3 regions of the Pseudomonas sp. H1_F01 genome follow, and region 3 is predicted to be linked to each of the others. Evidence: predicted binding sites of a transcription regulator. Region 3 holds the regulator's gene; each other region holds the start of a gene.
What was found. The regulator FliA, encoded in region 3, starts transcription of late flagellar genes. The targets are predictions, from matches to a motif close to CTAAAGTTTNNNNNNNNNNNGCCGNTAA.
Positions count from the first base shown of each region.

Region 1 (9,961 bases), 3.3 Mb from region 3:
TCGCCCAGGCCTGGGTGCTGGAATTGTATCGACCGTTGAACCTTTACGCTGGCTGGATCGCCCTGAGCTGCGTCGCGCTGGAGCATGAGGGTTTCTTCGTTGAATCCCGCTGGCTCGGACGCCTCAGGCTGGCCGGGCTGTTTGGCCTCTTGATGATCAGCCTCGGTGCCGTGCGTGGGCTGATCGGCAGCGGCCTGCCCCTGGCCTTGCTCGCCCCCGGCGGGTTCATTCTGCTCGGGCTGCTGCTGGCGGCTCGACAGGCCTGGACGGCCGCCAAACCCCATTCATCCGTTGAGGAAACGCCGCGCCCATGAACGCCGCAAAACGCCTGGAAATATTTCGTCGCCTTCACGAGGACAACCCGGAACCGAAAACCGAACTGGCCTATTCCTCGCCGTTCGAGTTGCTGATCGCGGTCATCCTGTCAGCCCAGTCCACCGACGTCGGCGTCAACAAAGCCACGGCCAAACTGTTCCCGGTGGCCAATACGCCGGAGGCCATCTATGCCCTGGGCGTCGAAGGACTGTCCGAGTACATCAAGACCATCGGGCTGTTCAACAGCAAGGCCAAGAACGTGATCGAGACCTGCCGCCTGCTGATCGAGCGCCACGGCAGTGAAGTCCCGCAGACTCGCGAAGCGCTGGAAGCCCTTCCGGGGGTCGGCCGCAAAACCGCCAACGTCGTGCTCAATACCGCGTTTCGGCAGTTGACCATGGCGGTCGACACCCACATTTTCCGCGTCAGCAACCGCACCGGGCTGGCCCCCGGCAAAAACGTGGTGGAGGTCGAGAAGAAATTGATGAAATTTGTTCCCAAGGAATTCCTGCTGGACTCCCATCACTGGCTCATCCTTCACGGGCGTTACGTTTGCCTGGCGCGCAAGCCTCGCTGCGGCAGCTGCCGAATCGAAGATTTATGCGAATACAAGCACAAGACCTCCGACGATTGAGACGCTATTGCTTTTATCGATCCATCGATTGAAAAAATCTTTTTTACCCGCCCGTGGTTTATCGATATAAGGAGCGCCAATGGCAGTCTTAGCCTGGAGTCGAACCCATGAGTGCTGGCAAAGAACAACTGGATGTAGAAGACGAATTCATCGCCGCTGAAGCCGACGACGTCGAACCTGTGGTCGTGGAAGTGGCGAAAACCAACCTGAGCAAGCGCCGCACCATTGATAACCTGCTGGAAGAGCGTCGCCTGCAGAAACAACTGGCCGATTATGACTTTGACCTCTGACACGTAAAAGCCTCCCTGATGGAGGCTTTTTACTGAGTACGCGTGACCCGAAAACTCACACCAAGCCATTGCGCTGCGCCAGTTCGATCAGGTCGACCAGCGAACGGGCATTGAGCTTCAATAACAGGCGCGTCTTGTAGGTACTGACGGTCTTGTTGCTCAAGAACATTCCATCGGCGATCTCCTTGTTGGTCTTTCCGCGCGCCAGTTGCTGCAAGACCATCATTTCCCGCCCCGATAATCGATCGACCATATCGGACTCACTGGCATTACCCAGACTCGACCGCACCGTATGCAATGCCTGGTTGGGAAAGTAACTGTAACCGGAAAGTACCGCCTTGATTGCACTCAGTAACTCAGTGAGATCCTGTTGCTTGCATACATACCCGGCCGCCCCCGTCTGCATGCAACGCATCGAAAAATGTCCCGGTGCCTGGGAAGTCAGCACCAACACTTTCATGGGTGAAGGAATGGCCGTCAGGCGAGCGATGACTTCCAATCCGTCCAGCTTCGGAATACCGATATCGAGAATGACAATATCGGGCATAAGTTCGCGAGCAAACTGTAACGCATCAACGCCATTATCGGTTTCGGCAACGACTTCATAACCATGACGCTCCATCAGCAAACGTACAGCAAGACGAATGACGGGATGATCATCCACGATCAGCACTTTATTCATGGGCAAATCCAACTTCGCTGTTCGAATTTTTAGAGCACGCACAATAGCCTAGTCATTTCTACCTTGGCATGCTGCCCCCCCCTGAACGCTCGCATCGAGAGACAGAACCTACAAGCTATACAGAATATTCCTACAAATCGCCGCAAAAAAAATGTGTCATGGATTTTTTTAAAGAGAAGGAATGGCCGTTCTTAACAATCCCGAAACCCTATGAACAATGCGCTCTTTCACCGCCATACCCACCTGCAGGCAGCCTACTGAAAAGCGCTTTATTCATAGAAAGTAACTGAATTATTTACTGTCAAAACTGACTTCCACTCACTTAAGGAAGGGAAATTCATATATAAAACACACTCAGACGCCTAATATTCAACATGGCCGGCCATTGCGCCTTCGCCTATATTTCATTAGGCATGGACTGCCACTTTCCAACTCACTCTCCGAGCACAAGTATTCCATGAGCATTAACCATGAACAAACCGTTGAAGACCATAACCAACCCCATGACCCTCATCGCCATATTCGCAACTTTATCCGAAACTTCCGCAGCGATTTCCCTGCCCTTTCTGGATGACCAGGATCGTGAATACTATCTCTGGTTCCTGATCAGCTTTCCTTTTTATCTATTGCTGCTTTTTTTCATAACGCTCAACTTCAATTATCGCTCCTTGTATTCGCCTTCGGATTTTCGCAAGAGCAAACATTTCATAAAGACCATGGATGATTCGCCCTGTCGACGCAAACGACAGCTACGTCGGGCGGAGGACGTCAAGGAACGGCTGGTCATACGTCTTCATCGACGCAGGCGCGAACCAGACAGCCTTTGTATCGTATGCAGCCAATCGAAACGCCCGATCGAACCCCGTCGATCAAGACATTTGAAGCAAGCCAGCATCGTCGTGTACGTCATCTACAGCAACGCAGGCCTGGCAACGCAAGGGCAGGATGAATGAGCGACCGAGGGCAGCGCCGCAGCAAGGGTCACACAAAAAAAGAGCAAAAAAAACGGCCTGCTCATGGCAGGCCGCTTTCATGTCAACAGGGTCAGAACAACTTGCGACCCTTGTTCGCCGCGATGCGCATGCGCAGGGCGTTGAGCTTGATGAAGCCAGCCGCGTCAGCCTGGTTGTAGGCACCGCCGTCTTCTTCGAAGGTCGCGATGTTGGCATCGAACAGCGACTCGTCGGACTTGCGCCCGGTGACGATCACGTTGCCCTTGTACAGCTTCAGGCGGACCACGCCATTCACGTGAGCCTGGGAGGCGTCGATCATCTGTTGCAGCATCAGACGCTCCGGGCTCCACCAGTAGCCGGTGTAGATCAGGCTGGCGTACTTGGGCATCAACTCGTCTTTGAGGTGAGCCACTTCGCGGTCCAGGGTGATCGACTCGATCGCCCGGTGGGCGCGCAGCATGATGGTGCCGCCTGGGGTTTCGTAGCAACCGCGGGACTTCATGCCCACATAACGGTTTTCGACGATATCCAGACGACCGATGCCGTGTTCGCCACCGATGCGGTTCAGGGTCGCCAGCACAGTGGCCGGGCTCATCTCAACGCCGTCCAGAGCGACGATATCGCCGTTGCGATAGGTCAGTTCCAGGTATTGCGGGGTATCAGGAGCCTTCTCCGGGGAGACGGTCCAGCGCCACATGTCTTCTTCGTGCTCGGTCCAGGTGTCTTCCAGCACGCCGCCTTCATAGGAGATGTGCAGCAGGTTGGCATCCATCGAGTACGGGGATTTCTTCTTGCCGTGGCGCTCGATCGGAATAGCGTGCTTCTCGGCGTAGTCCATCAGTTTTTCACGGGACAGCAAGTCCCATTCACGCCACGGGGCAATGACTTTCACGCCCGGCTTGAGGGCATAGGCACCCAGTTCGAAACGCACCTGGTCGTTGCCTTTGCCGGTGGCGCCATGGGAAATGGCATCGGCACCGGTTTCGTTGGCGATTTCGATCAGGCGCTTGGCGATCAACGGACGGGCGATGGAGGTACCCAGCAGGTACTCGCCTTCGTAAACGGTGTTGGCGCGGAACATCGGGAACACGAAGTCGCGGACGAACTCTTCGCGCAGGTCATCGATGTAGATCTCTTTGACGCCCATGGCCTGGGCCTTGGCGCGTGCAGGCTCGACTTCTTCGCCCTGCCCCAGGTCAGCGGTGAAGGTCACCACTTCGCAGTTATAAGTGTCCTGCAGCCACTTGAGGATCACCGAAGTGTCCAGGCCGCCGGAATACGCCAGAACGACCTTGTTTACGTCCGCCATGCCATCACTCCACGGGTTGTACGGAAAGCCGGGAAGTCTAACGTCCAGCGCGGATAATTTACAGGGGCGCGACAGCTTATGACGACGAAGCGACAGATTATGTCGAGCGTGCGACGGTCAAAATCGACTCAGGACGTCCGTGCCGTAGCCCCAGCGGGCGCCTTGGCCGGTGCTGCGGTTGGCGCCGGAGCCTTGGCAGGCGCGGCAGTGGGCGCGGGCTGCGCGGCGGGTGCCTGCGGTGCCGGCGCTTCGGTCGGAGCCACGCGCTCCAGGCGCACGACTACGCGACGGTTCTTGGCTCGGTTGGCGGAGTTGGTGTTGGGCACCAGGGGATAACGCTCGCCGTGGAAGCGCAGGGTAATCTGCGACTCCTGGAAGCCATTGGCCTTGAAGAAGTCCTGGACCGCCAGGGCCCGGCGGCGTGACAGCTCACGGTTGGTCAGGCGGTTGCCGCTGTTGTCGGAGTGGCCGTCAAGCTCGACATGATTGACGCTGGGGTCGGCCTTGATGAAGTCGAGCATCACCTGCAACTGCGCCTTGGCATGGGCATCGAGTTCGGCAGCTTCGCCGGGGAAGCCGATCTGTGTCTGTTTCACCTGCTCGAAATTCTTTGGCAACAGTTTTGCCACGCAGCCTTGATAGTCGTTGAAGGCCTTGCTGAAACGCACCGGCAGCAGACGGACTTCCGAGACTCGCCCGTCCTCGGTGTTGCGGCGCACCACGGGGCTGCGACCTTCCATCAGCCCACTGATCAAGCGGCCAGCCTGGACCTGGGAGCTGTTGAACAGTACGTCGCCGCTGCCGATGCTGACCGAGCCCAGGTTGATATCGCCCCGCCCCGGCTGCCACGGTGCGGCGGCCGCCAGCAAGGTTGCCGAACCGCCACCAAGCATCGGGTTATAGGTCTTGAGGCGAAACGTCGCCTGTTCGCCCGCCCGGCGCACGAATTCGCCACTGCCAAAATCAGTGATCGGCTGGCTCAGCCGGCACTCGAACTTGTCGCCTTCGACCGTCCACTCAATGCTCTCCAGACGGGTCTGGAAAGTGAGCGCCATGGCGGGAAGGCTGGCAAACACACTGAGCAAGGCTAGATAACGCTGGCGCACGGGAGGCTCCACTGACTTTTATACAAAGATCGACGCATGCTGGAGGCATGACGCCTGTCCGGCGCACTGCACGGATTCGTGGCACACCTGTAGGAGCTATCGGTAAGTTGCGGCAGAACTTGATAGCGGGTGCCTGAATCGGTCTTTTCCGGTAGCATTCCCACAGTTTGACCCGCCTGGAAGCCCCCCAATGTCCGACCGCCTGACCCTGCTGCGTCCCGACGACTGGCATATTCATCTTCGCGATGGTGCTGTGTTGACCCATACCGTCGCCGATGTCGCGCGCACCTTCGGGCGCGCAATCATCATGCCTAACCTGGTTCCGCCAGTGCGCAACGCCGCCGAGGCCGACGGCTATCGCCAGCGCATCCTCGCCGCACGCCCGGCTGGCAGCCGCTTCGAACCGTTGATGGTGCTTTACCTCACCGACCGCACCCAGCCCGAAGAGATCCGCGAGGCCAAGGCCAGCGGCTTCGTCCATGCCGCCAAGCTGTACCCGGCCGGTGCCACCACCAACTCCGACTCCGGCGTCACCAGCATCGACAAGATTTTCCCGGCGCTGGAGGCCATGGCCGAAGTCGGCATGCCGTTGTTGATCCATGGTGAAGTCACCCGGGGCGACGTCGACGTGTTCGACCGCGAGAAAATCTTCATCGACGAGCACATGCGCCGCGTCGTGGAGCGTTTCCCGACGCTCAAGGTGGTGTTCGAACACATCACCACCGGCGATGCCGTGCAGTTCGTCAACGAGGCACCGGCCAACGTCGGCGCGACCATTACCGCCCATCACCTGCTGTACAACCGCAACCACATGCTGGTGGGCGGGATCCGGCCGCACTTCTATTGCCTGCCGATCCTCAAGCGCAATACCCACCAGGAAGCCTTGCTGGACGCCGCCACCAGCGGCAGCGCCAAGTTTTTCCTTGGAACCGACTCGGCACCCCACGCCCAGCACGCCAAGGAAGCGGCCTGCGGTTGCGCCGGCTGCTACACCGCCTATGCCGCCATCGAGATGTACGCCGAGGCGTTCGAACAGCGCAACGCGCTGGACAAACTCGAAGGTTTCGCCAGCCTGCATGGCCCGCGTTTCTATGGCCTGCCGGTGAACACCGATCGTATTACCCTGGTTCGCGATGAGTGGACCGCCCCCGCCAGCCTGCCTTTCGGCGACCTGGCTGTCATCCCGCTGCGCGCCGGTGAAAAACTGCGCTGGCGCCTGCTGGAGGAAAACGCGTGAGTGAAGATCATTTCGACGACGAACTGGACGGCAACGGTGGTTCGGGCGGCGCCCGTCACCCCATGGCTGCTCGGTTCCGTGGCTATCTGCCGGTTGTCGTCGACGTAGAAACCGGCGGTTTCAACTCCGCCACCGACGCCTTGCTGGAAATCGCGGCGACCACCATCGGCATGGACGAAAAAGGCTTTGTGTTCCCTGACCACACCTACTTCTTCCGTGTCGAACCGTTCGAAGGCGCCAACGTCGAAGCGGCGGCCCTGGAGTTCACCGGGATCAAGCTCGATCACCCGTTGCGCATGGCAGTCAGCGAAGAAACGGCCCTGACCGACATCTTCCGTGGCGTGCGCAAGGCGCTCAAGGCCAACGGTTGCAAGCGAGCGATCCTGGTCGGCCACAACAGCAGCTTCGACCTGGGCTTCCTCAACGCCGCCGTCGCGCGCCTGGACATGAAGCGCAACCCGTTCCACCCGTTCTCCAGCTTCGACACCGCGACCCTGGCTGGCCTGGCGTACGGCCAGACCGTCCTGGCCAAGGCGTGCCAGGCGGCTGACATCGATTTCGATGGCCGTGAAGCCCACTCGGCCCGCTACGACACCGAGAAGACCGCCGAGCTGTTCTGCGGCATCGTCAACCGGTGGAAAGAGATGGGTGGCTGGCAGGATTTCGACGACTAACCAGTAGAGCCATTGTGGCGGCCCTCCGTGGGAGCAAAGCTTGCTCGCGACACAGGCGACTCGGTCTTTGGAAGACCGCATCGCAGCCATCGCGGGCAAGCCTTGCTCTCACAGATAAATTCCTTCGCCATAAGGTCCTGTGTTTCAGCCGGCAAGTTTGAAACGCCCATAAAAAAACCGGCCCATCATGGGCCGGTTTTTTTATGCCTCGGTGCGCTTACAGCTTGTCGCTGTGCTCGCCCAGGTAAGCGGCAACGCCTTCAGGCGAAGCGGTCATGCCCTTGTCGCCTTTTTTCCAGTTGGCCGGGCAAACTTCGCCGTGCTCTTCGTGGAATTGCAGCGCATCGACCAGACGGATCAGTTCTTCCATGTTACGGCCCAGTGGCAGGTCGTTGATGATCTGCGAACGGACAACGCCTTTGTCGTCGATCAGGAACGCGCCACGGAAGGCCACGCCGCCTTCGGACTCAACGTCATAGGCCTTGGCGATTTCGTGCTTCATGTCGGCAGCCATGGTGTATTTCACCTGACCGATACCGCCATTGTTGATCGGGGTGTTGCGCCAGGCGTTGTGGGTGAAGTGCGAGTCGATCGAAACAGCGACCACTTCGACGTTGCGCGCCTTGAAATCATCCATGCGGTGATCCAGTGCGATCAGCTCGGACGGGCAGACGAAGGTGAAGTCCAGTGGATAGAAGAACACCAGGCCGTATTTGCCTTTGATGGCCGAGGACAGGGTGAAGCTGTCGACGATTTCGCCGTTGCCGAGGACGGCTGGAACGGTGAAGTCTGGGGCTTGTTTGCCTACGAGTACGCTCATTGGGTATCTCCTGATGTAATAGCGTGAAAACATGGTCCGGGCCAGCCTGTCACCCTCAGGCGACAGCCCTGTGACACGAACCCGCTTGCAAGGGCCGACCATCATACACCGCGCATTTGGACTGTCTTCAACGGTTTTTCGGTGACATCGAAAAATCGCCGTCCGGTTTCATGCAGCCTCAATTGTCCTGGACAAACCGTTCGTCAGCCTGGCAACGCTCAGACGCAAGACCTTGAGAAACCACTTTGACAATCATTCTCGTTAACATTAAGATCCGTCTCAATTGAGTCACAACCAGCGACGGTTCTCACTTATGTATGTATGCCTCTGCACTGGCGTCACCGACGGGCAAATCCGCGAAGCGATCTACGAAGGTTGCTGCAGCTATCGCGAAGTCCGCCAGACCACCGGCGTAGCCAGCCAATGCGGCAAATGTGCCTGCCTGGCCAAGGAAGTGGTTCGTGAAACCCTCGCCAAAGTGCAAACGGCACAGGCCTCGATCCCCTACCCGGTAGAATTTAGCGCCGCGTAACAGCACGTAATAAACAATTTTCAAGGAACCGGACCCAGTGTCCGGTTTTTTTATGCCTGCAAATCAATTGCTTAGCGTCCAGACGCGGAACACAAACATTCTTATTCCGATTAATTTTCATTTATTATTCAATAACTTAGGTTTGACACTCGTAAATGCGCGGCTCAAACTCTGCCTAATACACAGCTATTACAGGGCAGGCCTCATCATGAAAGGCGACATTACAGTCATCCAGCATCTCAACAAGATCCTTGCCAATGAGCTGGTCGCGATCAACCAATACTTCCTGCATGCACGCATGTACGAGGATTGGGGCCTGAACAAGCTGGGCAAGCACGAGTACCACGAATCGATCGACGAGATGAAGCACGCGGACAAGCTGATCAAGCGCATCCTGTTTCTCGAAGGCCTGCCGAACGTCCAGGACCTGGGCAAGCTGCACATCGGCGAACATACACGGGAAATGCTTGAGTGCGACCTGCGTATCGAGCGCACCGGCCACACCGACCTGAAGGCCGCTATCGCCCACTGCGAAAGCGTTGGCGACTTCGGTAGCCGTGAACTGCTGGAAGACATCCTCGAATCCGAGGAAGAGCACATCGACTGGCTGGAAACCCAATTGGGCCTGATCGACAAAGTCGGTCTTGAGAACTACCTGCAATCGCAGATGGGTGAAGAGTAAGCTTCCCCGAAAGCAAGCCACTAAAAAGCCCCGCCCTCTTTCGAGAGGCGGGGCTTTTTATTACCTGGGTTTCCAGGCCCACCTAAATCCACTGTGGGAGCGAGCTTGCTCGCTCCCACAAGGGTTCGTGTTCACCACAACCGGTGTAGTGAACAGAACCTCATGGATCAGGCTTCGGTCTTGTTCGCCGCCGCTTTTTCTACCGCTTCCTTGATCGTGGCCTGCAGAGAGCCGTCAGCAGCCATCTCGGTCATGATGTCGCTACCGCCGATCAGTTCACCACCCACCCACAGCTGTGGGAAGGTTGGCCAGTTGGCGTACTTGGGCAGGTTGGCGCGGATTTCTGGGTTCTGCAGGATGTCCACGTAGGCAAACTTCTCGCCACACGCCATCACAGCCTGAGCAGCCTTGGCCGAGAAACCGCACTGTGGCGCGTTCGGCGAGCCTTTCATGTAAAGCAGGATGGTGTTGTTGGCAATCTGGTCTTTAATCGTTTCGATGATATCCATGGAGCACCTCGGCTTAAAACTTTTGCGACTTAAGTTGTCGACACGGTGACGCATTGTAACGGAAAGCCGAACCTGCTCCAGAGACAATTTTACGCAGCCGCCACCTTCACCGGTACGCCGTTGAGTGCCGCGTTGCCGGACAACTCATCGAGCTGACAATCATCGGTCAGGTCGTTGGCGCTGGAGCCCGGTTGTCCGCTGGCGATGGTCATCTGCAC
Region 1 covers NZ_CP162823.1:1,716,282-1,726,242, reverse strand. The annotation lists gene AB4O09_RS07895 (Rnf-Nqr domain containing protein) at 1-314, shown strand, start outside; gene nth (endonuclease III) at 311-949, shown strand; gene AB4O09_RS07885 (PA3496 family putative envelope integrity protein) at 1,057-1,239, shown strand; gene AB4O09_RS07880 (response regulator transcription factor) at 1,295-1,921, opposite strand; partial or broken gene AB4O09_RS07875 (hypothetical protein) at 2,392-2,649, shown strand; gene AB4O09_RS07870 (argininosuccinate synthase) at 2,966-4,183, opposite strand; gene AB4O09_RS07865 (flagellar protein MotY) at 4,312-5,289, opposite strand; gene pyrC (dihydroorotase) at 5,480-6,526, shown strand; gene rnt (ribonuclease T) at 6,523-7,200, shown strand; gene AB4O09_RS07850 (peroxiredoxin) at 7,418-8,020, opposite strand; gene AB4O09_RS07845 (bacterioferritin-associated ferredoxin) at 8,334-8,552, shown strand; gene bfr (bacterioferritin) at 8,761-9,234, shown strand; gene grxD (Grx4 family monothiol glutaredoxin) at 9,402-9,743, opposite strand; gene AB4O09_RS07830 (molybdopterin oxidoreductase family protein) at 9,833-9,961, opposite strand, start outside.
Region 1: AB4O09_RS07865 (flagellar protein MotY) is a predicted target of FliA. The motif match lies at 5,386-5,413, and genes of this name have one in related genera.

Region 2 (9,961 bases), 3.2 Mb from region 3:
GGTTTCATAGCCTTGGGGCAACTGCAGGATCAGCTCATGAACCCCGGCTAACTGCGCAGCGCTGACAATCGCGCTGTCCGGTGCCGAAGGGTCTAGCCGGGCAATGTTCTGGGCGACGGTTCCAGTGAACAAACCAACGCTTTGCGGCAGATAACCGATCAACTTGCCTCGGGCCTGCTCGGTCAGCAGATCCAGCGGCGCGCCATCGAGCCGGACATGCCCGCGAGCCGGTGCCCAGGCGTTGACCAGCACCCGCGCCAATGACGACTTGCCCGATGCGCTCGGTCCCACCACACCCACAGCAGTGCCCGCGGCGACCATGAAGTTGATATTTTGCAAGGTCAGGCGCTGCGCGCCGGGCGGCGCGGCAAAAACACTTTCGACCTGCAAACTGCGATGGGCAGCGGGTAGTTCGGTCTTGTTCTGGGCATCCGGGAACAGCGAGAACACTTCCAGCAGCTTCTTCCAGGCGATTTGGGCACTCAACAGGCTGCGCCATGTGGCAATGACCTGCTCCGCCGGCGCCAGGGTCCGCGCCACGATGATCGAGGCCGCGATCATCGTACCGCCGCTCAAGTCGCCTTTGATCACCAGCCACGCCCCCAGGGCCAGGGCCGTCGATTGAACGACCTGGCGCAGGGTTTTGGAAATGCCACCGTAAAAGCCACCGATGTCGATCGAGCGTCGCTGCAGAGTGATAAAGGTGCTGTGATTGTTCTGCCAGATATTCGACGTGTTGGCCAACATGCCCATGGCCATCAGCGCTTCGGCGTTCTGGTGAGCTTGCTGACCCAGGTGATTGCGCTTGTTCAACGCCTCGGCTGACGCCTGCATCAGTTTGCGGGTTTGCCGGTCAGTGATCAGGGTCAGACCAATGAGGATAATCATCAGGCCGGCGGCCAAAAGGCCGAACAACGGATGAATGTAAAAGCAGACCGCGAGGTAAACCGGCATCCAAGGCAAATCGAAAAAAGCCACCAGGCCCGGTCCGCCAATAAAACCGCGAATCTGATCCAGCTCATGGGCCGGCTTCAAGGCATCGCCGGTAATGGGCGTTTTCAGCGACGCACCGGCAATGACATTGAAGACCTTGGCGGACAACGCCAGATCCAGCGAAGAAGCAATTCGCACCATGACTCGGGAGCGAATGATATCCAGCAGGCCTGAAAGCGCATAAACCCCCAGCGCCAACAGCCCCAGGGCGACCAGGGTCGGGACACTCTGGCTGGGGATAACCCGGTCGTAGACTTCCAGCATGAACACCGGGCCAATCAGCGCCAGAATATTGATCACACCGGAGAACAGCGCAGCGCCCAGCAGCCCCCGACGCAGTACCGATTTCAATGAAGGCGCAACAATAGGCGCACTGATAGCGTTATGGGGTTTCAACTGGTATCCGTCCCTTGGTTTTCGTGACATCCCTGTCGTCAGTCAATACCGACTCGAAGACAGTCGTATGGAAACTTGACGCTCGTAGAGCGATTAGGACTGAAGTGCAAGTTCCGCACCAGTCATCCGACAAACGGTAATAATCACCCAAAGAATTTCATGCAAAAAAAACCGACGTCTCAGGACGTCGGTTTTTTTGAAGCCGCCCGCTATCAGGTCATCTGAATGATGGTCTGCATGATGGTGCTCTGGGTGGAGATAGTCTTCGCGTTCGCCTGGTAGTTGCTTTGCGCCTTGATCAGCTCGACCAATTCGTTGGTCAGGTTGACGTTGGACTCTTCCAGGGAGTTGGAGGCGATCGAACCCAGGGTACCGGTTTCCGGGGCATCGTAGCCCGGGATGCCCGAGGCGAAGGTTTCTTTCCAGCTGGTGCCGCCTACCGGCTGCAAGCCTTGCTCGTTGGTGAAGCTGGCGAGCGCGAGCTGGCCAATCGGCTTGGTCTGGTTGTTGCTGAAGTTGGCCAGCAACACACCGCTGCCGTCGATGGTCAGGTTGGTGATCTGGCCGGTGGCGTAGCCGTTCTGGGTTGGGATCGAGCGGGCGGTGTCGGCGTTGAATTGGGTGGTGTTGCCCATGGAAATCGTGATGGTTGGCGCACTCGCGGCGCCGTTGGCGGCCCATACGCCGTTGGTCACCGTGCCAGGAACCCAGCCGGTCAATACCAGGTCACTGTTGATCGTCGGCACGGTGGCAGGCGGTACTGGCGGCGTGCTGACCTGAGTCAGCTTGCCGCTGGAATCGAAGCTCATGGTCGAAGGAATCGGCGCGTTCGCACCGGTCGTGGTCGGCAAGGTGCCGTTCAGGTTACGACCATCGATCAAGGTATAGACGTTCCAGGTGTTGCCGGCAGTCTTGACCATGTATTGGTCCATGGAGTGCTGGTTACCCTGAGTATCGTAGACCGGGGTGGTGAATTGTTTGGTGAACGTGGCGGTGTCGCTTGGATTGAACGCCGCGGTGATCGCCGTTGCCGTCGAATTCAGGTTGATCGTCGAGGAAACCAGGCTGGTGGCGCTCGGCGGCAGGTTCGAGGTGTCGATGCGCAGGTCGGTCAAGATGCCGTTCTGGATCTTGCCGTTGGCATCCACGCCATAGCCCTGCAGGCGCGAAGTGCCGTCGCTGTTGGTGATATAGCCTTCCTTGTCGGTCTTGAAGGTACCGGCACGGGTGTAGCTCAGGGAGCCGTCATTGCTCAGGACAAAGAAGCCCTGGCCTTGGATGCCCATGTCCAGTACGTTGCCGGTGTTGTTCACATCACCCTGGCCGAACTGCTGGGAAACGTTGGCCAGGCGCACGCCGTTACCGACGGTCTTGCTGCCCGAACCCAGCTTGGTGGCCGAGTAGACGTCTTCGAATTCCGCGCGGGACGATTTGAAACCGGTGGTCGCCACGTTGGCGATGTTGTTGCCGGTCACGTCCAGCTGTTTGTTGGCTGCATAGAGACCGCTAAGGCCGATGTTGAAAGACATGTTGACTCCTTTTGCCGGTTAGTCGGCTCTACATACCAATAGTTTGTACTTTGGACAGGGCAATGCTGCCCAGCCCGGCCAGGTTGAGCATCAGCTCACCGCCCGTCTGGCTGATCGTCACGCTGCTGACCGTGGCCGGCAGGTTGGTGATCAGCGACGTGGCCTTGCCGTCGATGGTGGTCGAGGCCGCGAAGGTGTAAGTGCCCGATTCAACGACCGCGCCCGCATCGTTCTTGCCGTCCCAGATGAACGCGGAGTTGCCGGCGTTCTGGCTGCCCAAGTCGATGGTGCGAACGGTCTTGCCGTCCTTGTCCACGATCTTGACCGCGACGGAGGACACCGATGTTGGTACCACCACCGTGCCGTTGAGGCTCTTGGAGGTATCGACCACAGCCTTGTCGCCCGGGGCAATGACCGAGCGACCGACCAGCGACGAGGCTTGCAGGGCCTGGGACGAGTTGTAGTTGCCGGCGATGCCGCTCACGGTCTCGTTGAGGGTGGTGATGCCTTCCAGGCTGCTGAACTGCGCCAGTTGGGCAACGAACTCGCCGTTATCCTGTGGCTCCAGCGGGTTCTGGTTTTTCAGCTGGGTGACCAGCAACTGCAGGAACGCATCCTTGCCCAATTCCTTCTTGCCGGTGGCCGCACCGGTCGCCGCGCCCAGGGCATCGGTGGTGGTGCTGGTCTTGACCGAGGAGTTGGCCAGAATCTCGTTGAGGCTCAAACCACTTGTTGTACTGGTAACGCTCATGTGACTCGCCCCTTATCACTGACCGAGGGTCAGGACCTTCTGCATCATGGTTTTGGCGGTGTTCATCATTTCGGCGTTGGTCTGGAACGAACGACTGGCGGAAATCATGTCGGCCATTTCTTCGACGACATTGACGTTCGGGTAGTAGACATACCCCTTGGCATCAGCGGCCGGATGGTTTGGCTCATAACGGGCTTCGAGATTGCTCTGGTCTTCGACCACGCCAAGCACCTGCACGCCCTGCCCGGCCGCGTCCTGCTCCTGGAACAGCGAGTCGCTACCGCCGGACTGGCCACCCTGGAACATGGTGGCGAATACCGGGTGGCGGGCGCGGTAGGTCTGGTCGATGCTCGACGAAACGGTCTCGGCGTTGGCGATGTTACTGGCGACGGTGTTCAGGCGAGTGGTCTGGGCACTCATGGCACTGCCGGCAATGTTGAATACGCTAGCAATCGACATGGCTTACTCTCCGCGCAGGGCCGATACCAGCCCTTTGAACTTGCTGTTGAGCAGGGTGAAGCTGGCCTGGAAGTTCACGGAGTTTTCCGCGTAGTTGGACTGTTCCAGTTGAGCGTCTACGGTGTTCTGGTCGATCGAAGGCTGCATCGGCGTGCGATACATCAGCGATTCGTCGCCATTGCCCAGGCCTTCGGCTTCGATATGACGGCTGTTGGTCATGTTCAAGGCGAAGTGGCCGTTCTTGGTCTTCTCGTTCTGCTCGGCGAGCACTTTGGAAAAGTCCAGGTCACGCGCCTTGTAGTTCGGGGTGTCGGCGTTGGCGATGTTGTTGGCCAGGACTTCGGCACGCTGGGCGCGGAAGCTCAGGGCCTGTTCGTGGATACCGAGCGCTTTATCGAAGCTGATGCTCATGTCGGAAACCTTTGGGTGACCAGAATGTACGTGCGATGAACTTAGCAAGCAGCGTGCCACTTTGGAAAACCCCATAAACCGGGGCTTTGCGGGCATCGGCAAAGCGGCAATGCCAGAAAAGCGGCAACTGGCTTCCGCTGGCTGCCGCTTTTCTGCCGCTTCTCAAGGGCAAATGACATTCGAACTGTGGGAGCGGGATTAGTGGTGACCGGCAGGCATAAAAAAACGGGAGCCCGTGGGGACTCCCGTTTTTTGACAGTTCAAGCCAATCACTTTGCCTGGTAGATGATCCCCGGACTGCACTGGACCATCTGGTAATGATCCGGCAAACCGTTCAACGCCTCGGAGGCACCGAGGAACAGGTAGCCGCCCGGCTTGAGCGTGCTGTGGATGCGCAGCAGGATGTCTTTCTTCACTTCGGCGGAGAAGTAGATCAGTACGTTGCGGCAGAACACGATGTCGAACTTGCCCAGGCTGGCATAGCTATCCAGCAGGTTGAACGAGCGGAACTCCACCCGGCTCTTGATCGGCGCCTTGACCACCCATTTACCCGGCCCTTTCGGATCGAAGTAACGTTGCAGGCGATCCGGCGACAGGCCCCGGCCGATAGCCAGGCTGTCGTACTCGCCGGTCTTGCAGTTATTGAGCATGGTCCCGGACAGGTCGGTGGCGACAATCTGCACGCCGCCTTTCAACTGGCCGAGGTTGGACCGCTCGAACTCATCGATGGACATCGACAGCGAATAGGGTTCCTGCCCCGACGAACAGGCCGCCGACCAGATCCGCAGACGCTGGCCCGGGCTGGCCTTGATGGCCGCCGGCAGCACTTTGTTCTTCAACACCTCAAACGGATAGGTGTCACGAAACCACAAGGTTTCGTTGGTGGTCATCGCGTCCACCACCATTTCGCGCAAGCCACTGCGCGGTTGGGTCTGGATACGCTGCACCAGTTCGCCCAATGACTTGAGGCCCTGCTGTTCCATCAATTTATTGAGACGGCTCGACACCAGGTATTGCTTGTTTTCACCAAGCAAGATGCCACAGGCTTTTTCCAGGAAGACCCGGAACTGTTCGAAATCCAAATTACCCGTAGACAAGATACCGCCTCTTTCATCGTGTTGACTTGCCGGGCGCACAACGCGCCCGACCTTTTATTCTGCTGCCTTGATCCGCTCGACGACCCGGGAAGCCAGGTCATCTGGACGGAATTTCGCCAGGAAATCGTCGGCGCCGACCTTCTTGACCATCGCCTGGTTGAAAACCCCGGACAACGAAGTATGCAAGATGATGTGCAGCTTTTGCATGCGCGGATCGCTGCGGATTTCCGACGTCAGGGTGTACCCATCCATCTCCGGCATTTCAATGTCGGAGATCATCATCAGGAACTCTTCCTCAGGCTTCTTGCCCTCGTCGACCAGCTTGCGCAGGTAATCGAGCGCCTGTCGCCCGTCGTTCAACGCCACCACCTCGACACCGACCGTTTGCAGGCAACGGGTCACCTGCTTGCGGGCCACTGAAGAGTCGTCGACGGTCAATACCCGCAGCGAAATCGCCTTGTGCTGGGTTTCGGCATCCACCACTCCCACGGAGATCGCTTCCGGCGTGGGCGCTACTTCGGCGAGGATCTTCTCCACGTCGATGATTTCCACCAACTGGTTATCGACCCGGGTCACTGCCGTGAGGTAGTGATCGCGGCCGGTGCCCTTGGGCGGTGGATGGATCTCTTCCCAGTTCATGTTGACGATGCGCTCCACCGAGCGAACCAGGAATCCCTGGGTCTTGGTGTTGTACTCGGTGATGATCACAAACGGATTGCTCTGGTCCAGCAGCCGGCCGGAACCGGTCGCCATCGCCAGGTCGAGAATCGGGATGGTCGCACCCCGGATATTGGCCACACCGCACACGACGGGGCTGGATTTGGGCATCAGGGTCAGCTTGGGGCATTGCAGCACCTCGCGGACCTTGAATACGTTGATCCCATACATTTGTTGGCCGTCGAGACGGAACAACAACAGCTCCAGGCGATTCTGACCGACCAGCTGAGTGCGCTGGTTTACCGAATCCATTACTCCCGCCATGCCCTGACTCCTACCTAACGCTAATGTGTCCGACGCGCATTCATTCACTAAACGGCACGGGGCTTGCTATTGAACCGGCATGAACGCACAAACGACATTTTCTCGACGCCTGACCACTCACTGCCGCCACTGGCTCGGTGCACTGCTGGCTGTCTGCCTGTTCACTTCGGGCGGTCCTGCCCTTGCTGCTGTTCCGGTTACCTTGCCTGATCTCCTTATCGGCGTCACTCAGGGCTTTCTTGAATTCACCGTAGAAGACTATCTGGCTACCAGTCAAACGGAAGGTCGCTATGAAATCGAAGTCAACCAACTCGACCCGCGCCTGCGCATGCCGATGTGCGACAAGGAATTGACTGCTTCGCTGGAGAGCCCTGCCCGGCCCCTGGGACGCGTCACGGTGAAGGTTCGTTGCGACAGCGCCGCGCCCTGGACGGTGTTCGTGCCCGCTCAAGTGCGCCTGTTTCGGGAAATTGTCACCACCACTCGTCCGCTCAAGCGGGCCGGAATCGTCGAGCCCCAGGACGTGATGTTGCGTGAACGGGACATCAGCCAGATCACCCAGGGCTTCCTGACCTCCGTCGACCAGGCCATCGGGCAGAAACTTGTCCGACCAATGGTCGCCGATCAGGTCGTGACGCTGGTGCATCTGGAGCAGGCCGAGGTAGTCCGCAAGGGCGACCAGGTTGTGATCACCGCCCGCACCGGTTCCCTGGCCGTGCGGATGCCCGGCGAGGCCCTGTCCAACGGCGGTATGCGTGAACAGATACGGGTAAAAAACCTCAATTCCCAGCGCGTGATCAAGGCGCAGGTGATGGCCCCGGGCCAAGTGGAAGTGGCGATGTAGTGATCTGGTAGAGGAGGTAGAAAGCTGGCGCTTGATCCCGGTGTTCCCTAGACTGTGCCTTACGCAAAGGCAAGCGCAGACGTGCGCAAGTTCATTTCATAAATGAGCCTAAAGTTATTTTGGGGATGGCCGAAAACATGGCAAGCGTCCAAATACCCAGAGGTTTTTTACCATGGTCATCGATTTCAATCGTTTAAACAGCTCTTCACCGCTGCCAGGCACCACGCGTACCAGCGCCACCAAGGAAACCGCCGAAGCCGGCAAATCCGCGCCGCTGCCTACACCAGCCGAACAGGTCAGCAACGGGGAGTCGGTACACCTCAGCAATGAGGCTCAGCAGTTGCAGAAGGTCACTGACAAGCTGCGCGATCAACCTGTCGTCGACAACGCCCGCGTGGCCGAGTTGAAAGCAGCAATCGCTGATGGCAGCTACAAAGTCGACAGCAACCGCGTAGCCAGCAAACTGCTCAACTTCGAAGCCCAGCGCTAGGCCGCCGCCTGCGCCAGGCTTTTGGACGCTAAGACCCAAGGCCAGCCATGCACGACACTCATTTGTTGCAATTGATCATCGACGACTTTGTTCCAGCGCAACAGCTACTGGAATTGTTGCAGGCCGAATCCGTGGCATTGCACGGTCGTGACATGCCTCTGCTGGAGAATATCCTGGCGCAGAAACAGGCCTTGATCATCCTGCTTGACCAGCATGGCCGCAAACGCAGCGAGATCCTCGTCAGCCTCAACCTGCCCGCCAGCCATGAAGGCCTCGAGCAACTGGCCAGCCAGTCGACGATTGGCGATCAGCTACTGTCCCAGAGCAAAGTACTCAACGACCTGCTCGCCCAATGCCAGGCAACCAACGCTCGCAACGGCCAGTCGATCCTGATGCAGCAGGCCGCCACCGCCAACCAGTTGCGCATCCTCAACGGTGGCGAGATCCCGACGCTGTATGACGCTAGCGGTTCAACGGCCAGAATGGTCAAGCATCGCCCGCTCAGCCAGGCATGAAACGAACAATGCCTTCGCTCTATCAACGCGCGATACATGCTGGCAAAATGCCGGCCATTCGTAGTCGTATTTTGCCTGGAGATTGACTCACCGTGTTCAATGCCTCAAACGCGGATGATGCTCCGCAGCCACCCAAGGTCCTCACCACGCCCCTGGAAATCTCCGGCAACCTGCGGATGCTGCAAGAGAGCCACGACCCACTGATCATCACCTTCCACGAACGTAGCCAGCGCTTCCAGAGCTACCTGGTCAACGTCGATCGCGAGACCAACTCCATCGCCCTGGATGAAATGATTCCCCGGGACGGCGAGCGTTTCCTGCTGGCGGGCGAGCCTTTTCGTGTCGAGGGTTTCCATGACGGCGTGCGTATCGCATGGGATGGCAAGGGCCCACTGACCATCGATGAATCCAGCGACGGTCGCTGCTATCGCGGCGCCCTGCCCGACGAAGTGGTCTACCACCAACGTCGCAACGCCTTCCGCGCCGCCCTGAAACTGGCACAACTGGTGAGCGTTGAACTGGGCGGTGACAAGCTCAAGTCCCCGGTGGACGGCAAGCTGCTGGACATCTCTGCCACCGGTTGCAAGTTGCGGTTTGACGGCGACATCACGGAGCGACTGCAATTGGGCCAGGTGTACGAGCGCTTCATCGCGGCCCTGCCTTTTGGCAACATGACCGCGCCAGTCGAGCTGCGTTACCTGCATTTCGAAGAAAGGATCAACACCACGTTCGCCGGCGTACGCTTCCACAACATCAGTGGCCTGGTGCAACGGCAGGTCGAGCGGTTCGTCTACCAGCTCCAACGAGAAGCCCGGCGCTTCGATAAAGACGACCTCTGATTTTCGAGGCAAAAAAAACGGGCAGTCCCTTGCGGCGACTGCCCGTTTTTTCATGCCTGCTTCAAGGCCTGGCCTGGGTAAAACTCGGTGTCTCAGGCTCCTCAGGCCCAGTCTCGGCCTCGGTCGCGGTCTCAGTGGCCAGCTCAGGCTCCACGTCCGGATTGGCCGGAGCCTGCATCTGCTCCTGCACCACCTGCTCATCCACCCGCGGATCAAGACACGCCACCAAAGGCGAACTCGACATGCTGTCCGGCATCGCCACGTGATGCAGCGGTGCGTCATCGACCTGATGCAGGTTGGTCACCGCTTTCGGCCGGATCCGCCACACCAGCACCAAGGCGAAGAAAGCGAAAAAGCCGTAGAGCATCTGGCTGCCAAACATCTTCATCAGCACGCCGGCCACCAGCGGCCCGATACTGGCCCCCACGCCGTAGGTCACCAGCAGCATCGCGGTCAGGGACACCCTTCGATCAGCTTCGACGTGGTCGTTGGAAAACGCTACCGCCAGCGGATACAGGCAGAACTGCACCAGCGAACAGAAGAACCCCGCGACGAACAGCACCTCCAGCGGCACCGTCGGAAGAATCGCCAACGGCAGCGCACAGATCGTCAGCACCAGCGCAAAGCAGCGGATCAGCAGCGCCCGGTCATAACGA
Region 2 covers NZ_CP162823.1:1,841,603-1,851,563, reverse strand. The annotation lists gene AB4O09_RS08500 (type I secretion system permease/ATPase) at 1-1,389, opposite strand, end outside; gene flgE (flagellar hook protein FlgE) at 1,602-2,918, opposite strand; gene flgD (flagellar hook assembly protein FlgD) at 2,947-3,669, opposite strand; gene flgC (flagellar basal body rod protein FlgC) at 3,685-4,128, opposite strand; gene flgB (flagellar basal body rod protein FlgB) at 4,132-4,539, opposite strand; gene cheR (protein-glutamate O-methyltransferase CheR) at 4,809-5,636, opposite strand; gene AB4O09_RS08470 (chemotaxis protein CheV) at 5,691-6,617, opposite strand; gene flgA (flagellar basal body P-ring formation chaperone FlgA) at 6,697-7,461, shown strand; gene flgM (flagellar biosynthesis anti-sigma factor FlgM) at 7,634-7,951, shown strand; gene AB4O09_RS08455 (flagella synthesis protein FlgN) at 7,999-8,466, shown strand; gene AB4O09_RS08450 (flagellar brake protein) at 8,559-9,305, shown strand; gene AB4O09_RS08445 (MFS transporter) at 9,367-9,961, opposite strand, start outside.
Region 2: flgM (flagellar biosynthesis anti-sigma factor FlgM) is a predicted target of FliA. The motif match lies at 7,570-7,597, and genes of this name have one in related genera.

Region 3 (9,961 bases):
CTTGACCAAGGGCTTGGCCGGCGTGGTGGTCTTGGGGCGCTCATCGCCGATGGGAATCGGTTTGAGCGCGCGGTCGGAATCCGTGAAGACGCCGATCAACGCCTCGGAAATGACTTTGTACTTGCCTTCGTTGACCGACGAGATCGAATACATGACCACGAAAAAGGCGAACAGCAGGGTGATGAAGTCGGCGTAGGAAACGAGCCAGCGTTCATGGTTGACGTGTTCTTCGGTGTGCCTGCGACGTGCCATATTCCTTGTCTCCCATCAGTCCATGAAGCCCTGGAGCTTCAACTCAATGGAGCGCGGGTTTTCACCTTCGGCGATCGACAGGATCCCTTCCAGCAGCATTTCGCGATAGCGCGACTGGCGCAACGCGATGGACTTGAGCTTGGCCGCGATCGGCAGCAGCACCAGGTTGGCACTCGCCACGCCATAGATCGTGGCGACGAACGCCACGGCGATGCCGCTACCCAATTGCGACGGATCGGCCAGGTTGCCCATCACATGGATCAGGCCCATCACCGCACCGATGATGCCGATGGTCGGCGCGTAGCCGCCCATGCTTTCGAACACCTTGGCCGCTTCGATATCGCGGCTTTCCTGGGTGTAGAAATCCACTTCCAGGATGCTGCGGATGGCTTCCGGCTCGGCGCCGTCCACCAGCAATTGCAGGCCTTTGCGTGAGTAGCTGTCGGGCTCGGCATCGGCCACCCCTTCCAGCCCCAGCAGGCCCTCCTTGCGAGCGGTCAGGCTCCAGTTCACCACACGATCGATACCACCGGCCAGGTCGACACGGGGCGGGAACAGAATCCAGATCAGCACTTGCATGGCGCGCTTGAAAGCGCTCATGGGCGACTGCAACAGCGCCGCGCCAATGGTGCCACCGAGCACGATCAACGCCGCCGGGCCGTTGGCCAGCGCGCCCAAATGACCGCCTTCCAGATAATTGCCGCCAATGATGGCGACGAACGCCATGATGATGCCGATCAGGCTGAGTACATCCATTACAGGCAGGCCTCGACCAGGTGTCTACCGATGTCGTCCAATCCGTACACTGCGTCGGCGAGATCGGCTTTTACGATGGCCATTGGCATGCCGTAGATCACGCAGCTGGCTTCGTCCTGGGCCCAGATCGCACTGCCACCCTGCTTGAGCAGGCGCGCGCCTTCGCGACCGTCGGCGCCCATGCCGGTGAGCACCACCGCCAGAACTTTGTCACCGTAGGACTTGGCCGCGGAACCGAAGGTAATGTCCACGCAAGGCTTGTAGTTCAGACGCTCGTCGCCCGGCAGGATTTTCACCGCGCCGCGGCCATCGATCATCATCTGCTTGCCACCTGGCGCCAACAACGCCAGGCCTGGACGCAGGATGTCGCCATCCTCGGCTTCCTTGACGCTGATGTTGCACAGCTTGTCCAGGCGCTCCGCGAAAGCCTTGGTGAACGCCGCCGGCATGTGCTGGATCAGCACGATGGGGGCCGGGAAGTTGGCCGGCAACTGGGTCAGGACCCGTTGCAGCGCCACCGGGCCACCCGTGGACGTGCCGATAGCGACCAGCTTGTAGGCTTTGCGCTTGGGGGCCGGCGACGACGCACTGGCGGGCACCGGGCGAGCCGGCGCAGGGGCTGGTGCCGATGCACTGCGTACCGGTGCCGGATTGAAGCTGCTCGATGCAGTCGGCGCCGGGCTTGGCGCCGCAACAGGGGCTGGCGCCGGTGCGCTGTAGGCACCGACACGACGATTGCTGCGGGAAATGCTGTGGACCTTTTCGCACAGCAACTGCCGGACTTTGTCGGGGTTGCGCGAAATGTCTTCGAAATTTTTCGGCAGGAAATCCACCGCCCCGGCGTCCAGCGCATCGAGGGTCACTCGGGCGCCTTCATGGGTCAGGGACGAGAACATCAATACCGGGGTCGGGCAGCGCTGCATGATATGCCGCACGGCCGTGATGCCATCCATCATCGGCATCTCGTAGTCCATGGTGATCACGTCCGGCTTGAGTGCCAGGGCCTGATCGATCGCCTCTTTGCCGTTGGTCGCGGTACCGACGACCTGAATACTCGTGTCCGCCGAAAGAATTTCCGAGACGCGGCGGCGGAAAAACCCCGAATCGTCCACCACCAGGACTTTAACTACCATAAACACTCCGTTAGACGAGGCGCGGCCCTGGGCCACGCCCCTCCAGAATCAAATACGCCGGGCGGCGTAACGCTTGAGCATGCTTGGCACATCGAGAATCAACGCGATGCGGCCGTCGCCGGTGATGGTGGCGCCGGACATGCCCGGGGTGCCCTGGAGCATCTTGCCCAACGGCTTGATGACCACTTCTTCCTGGCCCACCAACTGGTCGACGACGAAGCCGATCCGCTGGGTGCCCACCGAAAGGATCACCACATGGCCCTCGCCCTGCTCCACATGAGCAGCGGAGCTGACCAACCAGCGCTTGAGGTAGAACAGTGGCAGTGCCTTGTCCCGTACGATCACCACTTCCTGGCCGTCCACCACGTTGGTGCGCGACAGGTCGAGGTGGAAGATCTCGTTGACGTTGACCAGCGGGAAGGCGAAGGCCTGGTTGCCCAGCATCACCATCAGGGTCGGCATGATCGCCAGGGTCAGCGGGACCTTGATGACGATCTTCGAGCCCTGGCCCTTGGTCGAGTAGATATTGATCGAACCGTTGAGCTGGGAAATCTTGGTTTTCACCACGTCCATGCCCACGCCACGGCCCGACACGTCGGAAATCTCGGTCTTGGTCGAGAAACCCGGGGCGAAGATCAGGTTGTAGCACTCGGTGTCGCTCAGGCGGTCGGCGGCATCCTTGTCCATCACACCGCGTTTCACCGCGATGGATCGCAACACGTTCGGATCCATGCCTTTGCCGTCGTCGGAGATCGACAGCAGGATGTGGTCGCCTTCCTGCTCGGCGGCCAGGATCACCTTGCCGCTGCGGACCTTGCCCGAGGCTTCGCGCTCTTCCGGCGACTCGATGCCGTGGTCGACCGCGTTGCGCACCAAGTGGACCAGCGGGTCGGCCAGGGCCTCGACAAGGTTCTTGTCGAGGTCGGTCTCTTCACCCACCAGTTCCAGGTTGATTTCTTTCTTGAGCTGGCGAGCCAGGTCGCGAACCAGGCGCGGGAAGCGCCCGAAGACTTTCTTGATCGGCTGCATCCGGGTCTTCATGACCGCGGTCTGCAGGTCCGCCGTGACCACGTCGAGGTTCGACACGGCCTTGGACATGGCTTCGTCCTGGCTATTGAGGCCCAGGCGCACCAGACGGTTACGCACCAGCACCAGTTCGCCGACCATGTTCATGATCTCGTCCAGGCGTGCGGTATCGACCCGAACGGTGGTCTCGGCTTCGCTGGCCGGTTTTTCCGCTGGCGCAGCCGCCGCAGCACGGGCAGGTGCCGGGGCCGCAGTGGCAGCAGGCTTGGCGGGTTCGGCCTTCGGTTCCGGTGCCTTGGCAGCGGGTTTGGGCGCAGCCTTGGCTGCTGGAACAGCAGTGGCGGTAGTGCCGGCAGCAGGAGCAGCCGCGGCCTTCCCGACTTCTGTAAACTTGCCTTTGCCGTGCAGTTCGTCGAGCAGCGATTCGAATTCGTGATCGCTGATCAGGTCGCTGCCAGCCGCGGCGGCAGCCGGCTTGGCTGGCGTCGGCGCGGAAGCGATGGCCGAATCCAGCGCGTCAACGGCAAACGTGCCCTTGCCGTGCAACTGATCGAGCAAGGCTTCGAATTCGTCGTCGGTGATGTCGGAGTTGTCGCCCGCCGCTTTCGGGGCAGCCGGAGTCGCCGCTGGCGTGACCGCATCGGGAGCGAACTGGCCTTTGCCATGGAGCTGGTCGAGCAATGACTCGAACTCGTCGTCGGTGATTTCATCACTGGCGTCAGCTGTTGCATTGGCGGGCGGCGCAGCAGGTGCCGCCGGCGCTTCGGCTTGGGCCTTGACGGCGTTCAGCGAATCCAGCAGTTGTTCAAATTCGTTATCGGTGATGTCGCCCGACTCTTCGGCGACCGGCTCTTCAGCCACTGCCTCGGCAACCGGAGCCGCTTCATCAGCCGATTGCGGCTCCGCCAGGCGTGCCAGCGCGGCGAGCAACTCAGGCGTGGCAGCGGTGATCGGCGAGCGCTCACGCACTTCGCTGAACATGCTGTTGACCGCATCCAGCGCTTCAAGCACCACGTCCATCAGTTCCGAATCAACGCGACGCTCACCCTTGCGCAGGATGTCGAACACGTTTTCGGCAATGTGACAGCACTCCACTAGCTCGTTGAGCTGGAGGAAGCCGGCGCCTCCTTTTACAGTGTGGAAACCGCGAAAAATTGCATTGAGCAGATCCGCATCATCTGGTCGGCTTTCCAGCTCGACCAGCTGTTCGGACAGTTGCTCTAGAATCTCGCCGGCCTCAACCAGGAAATCCTGAAGGATCTCTTCATCGGCGCCGAAGCTCATTAATGGCTGCTCCTAAAACAGGGCTAAAACTCAGAATCCAAGGCTGGACAGCAAATCGTCCACATCGTCCTGACCGGACATAACGTCTTCTCTTTTATCGGCATGAATCTGCGGACCTTCACCCTGAGAGAGATGTTTTTGTGGATCTTTTTCAGCAAGCATCGCTTCACGGTCGTGTTCGATGCCTGCAAAGCGGTCTACCTGGCTGGCCATCAACACCAGTTTGAGCAGGTTACTTTCCACTTCGGTGACCAGTTGGGTCACACGCTTGATCACCTGGCCGGTCAGGTCCTGATAGTCCTGAGCCAGCAGAATATCGTTGAGGTTGCTTGCCACCGCGCGGTTCTCGGTGCTGCTGCGCGCCAGGAAACCGTCGACCCGACGGGCCAACTCCCGAAACTCTTCGGCGCCGACTTCGCGCCGCATGAACCGACCCCAGTCGGTGCTCAAGGCCTGGGCTTCTTCGCTCAGGCCGTTGACCAGGGGCGTTGCGCTTTCCACCAGGTCCATGGTGCGGTTGGCCGCGGCCTCGGTCAGCTTGACCACATAACCCAGACGCTCGGTGGCGTCGGTGATCTGCGAGACTTCCTCGGCCTGCGGCATATTCGGGTCGATCTGGAAATTGACAATCGCGCTGTGCAATTCACGCGTGAGCTTGCCCACCTCCTGATACAGACCGCGGTCACGGGTCTGGTTGAGCTCATGGATCATTTGAACCGCATCGCCAAAACGACCTTTTTCAAGGCTGTCGACCAGTTCGCGGGCATGTTTTTTCAGGGTCGATTCGAAATCACCCATTGAAGATTCGTTATCCATAGCTCCCCCGTGGCGCCGTTAACCGATGCGTTCGAAGATTTTTTCAATCTTCTCTTTCAACGCCTGGGCCGTGAAGGGTTTGACCACATAGCCGTTTACACCGGCCTGGGCCGCTTCGATGATCTGCTCGCGCTTGGCTTCGGCAGTGACCATCAGCACCGGAAGATGCTTGAGTTTTTCGTCGGCACGCACCTGGCGCAACAGGTCGATACCGGTCATGCCCGGCATGTTCCAGTCGGTGACCAGAAAATCGAAGTTGCCACTGTGCAACATCGGGAGCGCAGTGGTCCCGTCATCTGCTTCGGCCGTGTTGGTGAACCCAAGGTCACGCAACAGGTTTTTTATGATCCGCCGCATCGTTGAGAAGTCATCAACGATGAGGATTTTCATGTTCTTGTCCAATTCGACCTCCAAGCAGTCTTAAACGCGCCCAGCACCTGGACGCGCCATTTCAATCAATCCGGCACAACACTCGACAACGGTCTGGAGCACCACGGATGGAGACTGGCACAGCACCTGCCAGGCCAGCCTCGTTCGCAGTGTCCCCACACTGCCTGTCAACGCGCTCGCCACTCCCCCAAACGCCCCCGCAAACGGGCCGCGCACTGGCTGTGTAACTGGCTGACCCGCGATTCGCTGACCCCCAGGACCTCACCGATTTCCTTGAGGTTCAGCTCTTCGTCGTAGTACAGCGCCAAGACCAGCCGCTCACGCTCCGGCAAATTGGCAATCGCTTCCGCCAGCGCGCTCTGGAAACGTTCATCTTCCAGGTCACGCGACGGCTCCATGTGAGCACTCGCGTTATCCTCGTGCAGCCCTTCATGTTCGCCGTCCTGCAACAGGTCGTCGAAACTGAACAGGCGGCTGCCCAAGGTATCGTTCAAAATCCCGTAATAATCGTCGAGACTCAACTGGAGTTCGGCCGCAACCTCGTGATCTTTAGCGTCACGCCCGGTTTTAGCTTCAATTGCCCGAATTGCATCACTGACCATGCGGGTATTGCGGTGTACCGAACGCGGCGCCCAATCGCCCTTGCGGACTTCATCGAGCATGGCACCGCGAATGCGAATACCGGCATACGTCTCGAAACTCGCGCCCTTGCTCGCGTCGTATTTGTTCGACACTTCGAGCAGGCCGATCATGCCCGCCTGGATCAAGTCTTCAACCTGGACACTGGCCGGCAACCGCGCCAGCAAGTGATAGGCGATACGCTTGACCAGTGGCGCGTAACGCTCGATCAATTCGTATTGGGCGTCCCGTGCCGATTTTTTATAGAGATGGTTGTAACCGCTGGCTGTCATAGCACGGGCCCTGCTGTTTGTTGCACAAGACGCTCGACGAAAAATTCCAGATGCCCGCGAGGGTTGGCCGGCAGTGGCCAGGTATCGACCTTCTGGGCGATGGCCTTGAACGCCAGCGCGCATTTGGAGCGTGGAAAGGCTTCATAAACGGCACGTTGCTTCTGGACGGCCTTGCGTACGCTTTCGTCGTAAGGCACTGCGCCGACGTATTGTAGGGCGACGTCCAGGAAGCGATCCGTGACCTTTGTCAACTTGGCGAACAGGTTGCGTCCTTCCTGCGGGCTCTGGGCCATGTTGGCCAGGACGCGGAAGCGGTTCATGCCATAGTCGCGGTTAAGCAACTTGATCAGGGCATAGGCGTCGGTGATGGACGTCGGTTCGTCGCAGACCACCAGCAGCACTTCCTGGGCCGCGCGGACGAAACTGACGACCGAGTCACCGATACCGGCTGCGGTGTCGATCACCAGCACATCGAGGTTGTCGCCGATGTCGCTGAAAGCCTGGATCAGGCCCGCGTGCTGGGCCGGGGTCAGGTGAACCATGCTCTGGGTGCCTGAGGCAGCCGGCACGATGCGAATCCCGCCCGGCCCCTGCAACAACACGTCACGCAGCTCACAGCGCCCTTCAATCACGTCCGCCAGCGTGCGTTTGGGTGTAAGCCCCAACAACACGTCGACGTTCGCCAGGCCCAGGTCGGCGTCCAGCAGCATGACCCGTCGGCCAAGCTCTGCCAGAGCCAGGGACAAGTTCACTGACACGTTAGTCTTCCCGACGCCACCTTTGCCGCCGGTCACCGCGATCACCTGTACGGGATGCATGCTGCCCATGTTCGTTCTTTACCTTGTCTTACTTAGACGGAGGCCACATTACTGGCTGCGCGTTCGCATACGGAACAATGCATGGCAGACCATCGATGTAGGTACAAAAAATATTCATGATTACCTCAGCCGACCTGCTTGGTCGGGCTGTGGTAGATATCAGCGAACATATCAGCCATGGCTTCTTCGCTGGGTTCTTCCTGCATTTGCACACTCACGGCACGACTGACCAGTTGATGACGGCGCGGCAGATGCAAATCATCCGGGATCCGCGGCCCGTCGGTCAGGTAGGCCACCGGTAATTCATGACCGATCGCCAGGCTCAACACCTCGCCCAGGCTTGCCGTTTCGTCCAGCTTAGTCAGGATGCAGCCGGCCAGCCCGCAGCGTTTGTAGCTGTGGTATGCGGCGGTTAGAACCTGTTTCTGGCTGGTGGTTGCCAACACGAGATAATTTTTTGACTTGATACCGCGTCCGGCCAGGCTTTCGAGCTGCATGCGCAGGGCTGGATCGCTGGCTTGCAGGCCTGCGGTATCGATCAGCACGACGCGTTTGCGCAGCAGCGGCTCCAGCGCCTGGGCCAGGGACTGGCCCGGATCCACATGGGTCACCGACACATTGAGGATCCGGCCGAGGGTCTTGAGTTGCTCCTGGGCACCGATGCGGAAACTGTCCATGCTCACCAGGGCAATGCTCTGGGCGCCGTACTTGAGTACATAACGGGCGGCGAGCTTGGCCAGGGTGGTGGTCTTGCCCATGCCGGCAGGACCGACCATGGCAATTACCCCGCCTTCTTCCAGCGGCTCGACTTCCGGGGTCGCGATCATCCGCGCCAGGTGCGCCAGCAACATGCGCCAGGCCTGGCGAGGCTCTTCGATACCATTGATCAGCGCCAGCAGGTCCCGGGACAACGGGCCGGACAGGCCGATGCGTTGCAGGCGACGCCACAGGTTGGCCTGGGCTGGACGGCTGCCTTGCAGCTGGTTCCAGGCCAGGGAGCCGAGCTGGACTTCCATCAGCTCGCGCAGGCTGTTGAGTTCAAAGCGCATCGAGTCCAGGGCGCGCGGATCGACACCCCGGGCAGGCGCCGCGGGCGCCGGCTCAGGACGACGCGGTTCGGCGTGGGCCTGCTCGATCAGCGGTTCGGCAGCCGTCAACGGCAGGCCGGCCGTCAGCGGCTGACCGGCGAACAATTGACGATTGGTGCCTGCCGCGGCCTCGCCTTCACTGCTGCGCAGGCTCAACTCGGCCTGGGCGCTGGCGATGCGCGATTGAGTCTTGCGCAGCTCATCTTCGAGTTCCATGTTCGGAACCCGCGGGGCCAGCGCAGACAGTTTGTAATCCAGGGCCGCCGTCAGCTCGACACCGCCGGCGATACGACGGTTGCCAATGATGGCTGCTTCAGCGCCCAGCTCGTCACGAACCAGTTTCATGGCCTGACGCATGTCGGCGGCGAAAAAACGCTTCACTTGCATAAACCACTACCTCAGCCGTTGGGCCCTACTGTCGCAACGATGGTCACTTGCTTGTTGTCCGGTATTTCCTGGTACGCCAGCACATGCAACCCCGGGACCGCGAGGCGCCCGAATCGCGAGAGCATCGCGCGAATCGGGCCGGCCACCAGCAGGATCACCGGTTGGCCTTGCATCTCTTGCCGCTGGGCTGCTTCGATCAGCGAACGCTGCAGCTTCTCGGCCATGCTTGGCTCCAGCAGGACACCCTCTTCCGAGCCTTGTCCTGCCTTCTGCAGACTATTGAGCAATATCTGTTCCAACCTTGGCTCCAACGTGATCACAGGCAGCTCAGACTCAGTGCCTACAATGCTTTGGACGATTGCGCGGGACACGCCGACCCGAACCGCAGCCACCAGGGCGGCGGTATCTTGACTCTTGGAGGCGTTGTTGGCGATAGCCTCGGCAATACTGCGTATGTCGCGCACGGGCACCTGTTCGGCCAACAGCGCCTGCAGCACCTTGAGCAACTGCGACAACGAAATCACGCCCGGCACCAGCTCTTCGGCCAGCTTCGGCGAGCCTTTGGCCAGTACTTGCAGGAGTTGCTGGACTTCTTCGTGGCCAATCAGCTCGCTGGAATGCTTGTACAGGATCTGGTTCAAGTGGGTCGCCACCACCGTACTGGCGTCCACCACGGTATAGCCGAGGGACTGGGCCTGGGCCCGCTGGCTGATTTCGATCCACACCGCTTCCAGGCCGAAAGCCGGATCCTTGGCGGTGATGCCACTGAGGGAGCCGTAGACCTGCCCGGGGTTGATCGCCAGCTCGCGGTCGGGGTAGATCTCGGCTTCGGCCAGGATCACCCCCATCAACGTCAGGCGATAGGCGCTCGGCGCCAGGTCGAGGTTATCGCGGATATGCACGGTCGGCATCAGGAAGCCCAGGTCCTGGGACAGCTTCTTGCGCACCCCCTTGATCCGCGCCAGCAACTGACCACCCTGGTTGCGGTCGACCAATGGAATCAAGCGGTAACCGACTTCCAGGCCGATCATGTCGATTGGCGTCACGTCATCCCAGCCCAGTTCCTTGGTTTCCATGGCACGGGCCGGCGACGGCAGCAG
Region 3 covers NZ_CP162823.1:5,032,968-5,042,928, forward strand. The annotation lists gene motD (flagellar motor protein MotD) at 1-252, opposite strand, end outside; gene AB4O09_RS22675 (flagellar motor protein) at 268-1,008, opposite strand; gene AB4O09_RS22680 (protein-glutamate methylesterase/protein-glutamine glutaminase) at 1,008-2,141, opposite strand; gene AB4O09_RS22685 (chemotaxis protein CheA) at 2,190-4,451, opposite strand; gene AB4O09_RS22690 (protein phosphatase CheZ) at 4,482-5,267, opposite strand; gene AB4O09_RS22695 (chemotaxis response regulator CheY) at 5,286-5,657, opposite strand; gene fliA (RNA polymerase sigma factor FliA) at 5,825-6,568, opposite strand; gene fleN (flagellar synthesis regulator FleN) at 6,565-7,395, opposite strand; gene flhF (flagellar biosynthesis protein FlhF) at 7,512-8,861, opposite strand; gene flhA (flagellar biosynthesis protein FlhA) at 8,873-9,961, opposite strand, start outside.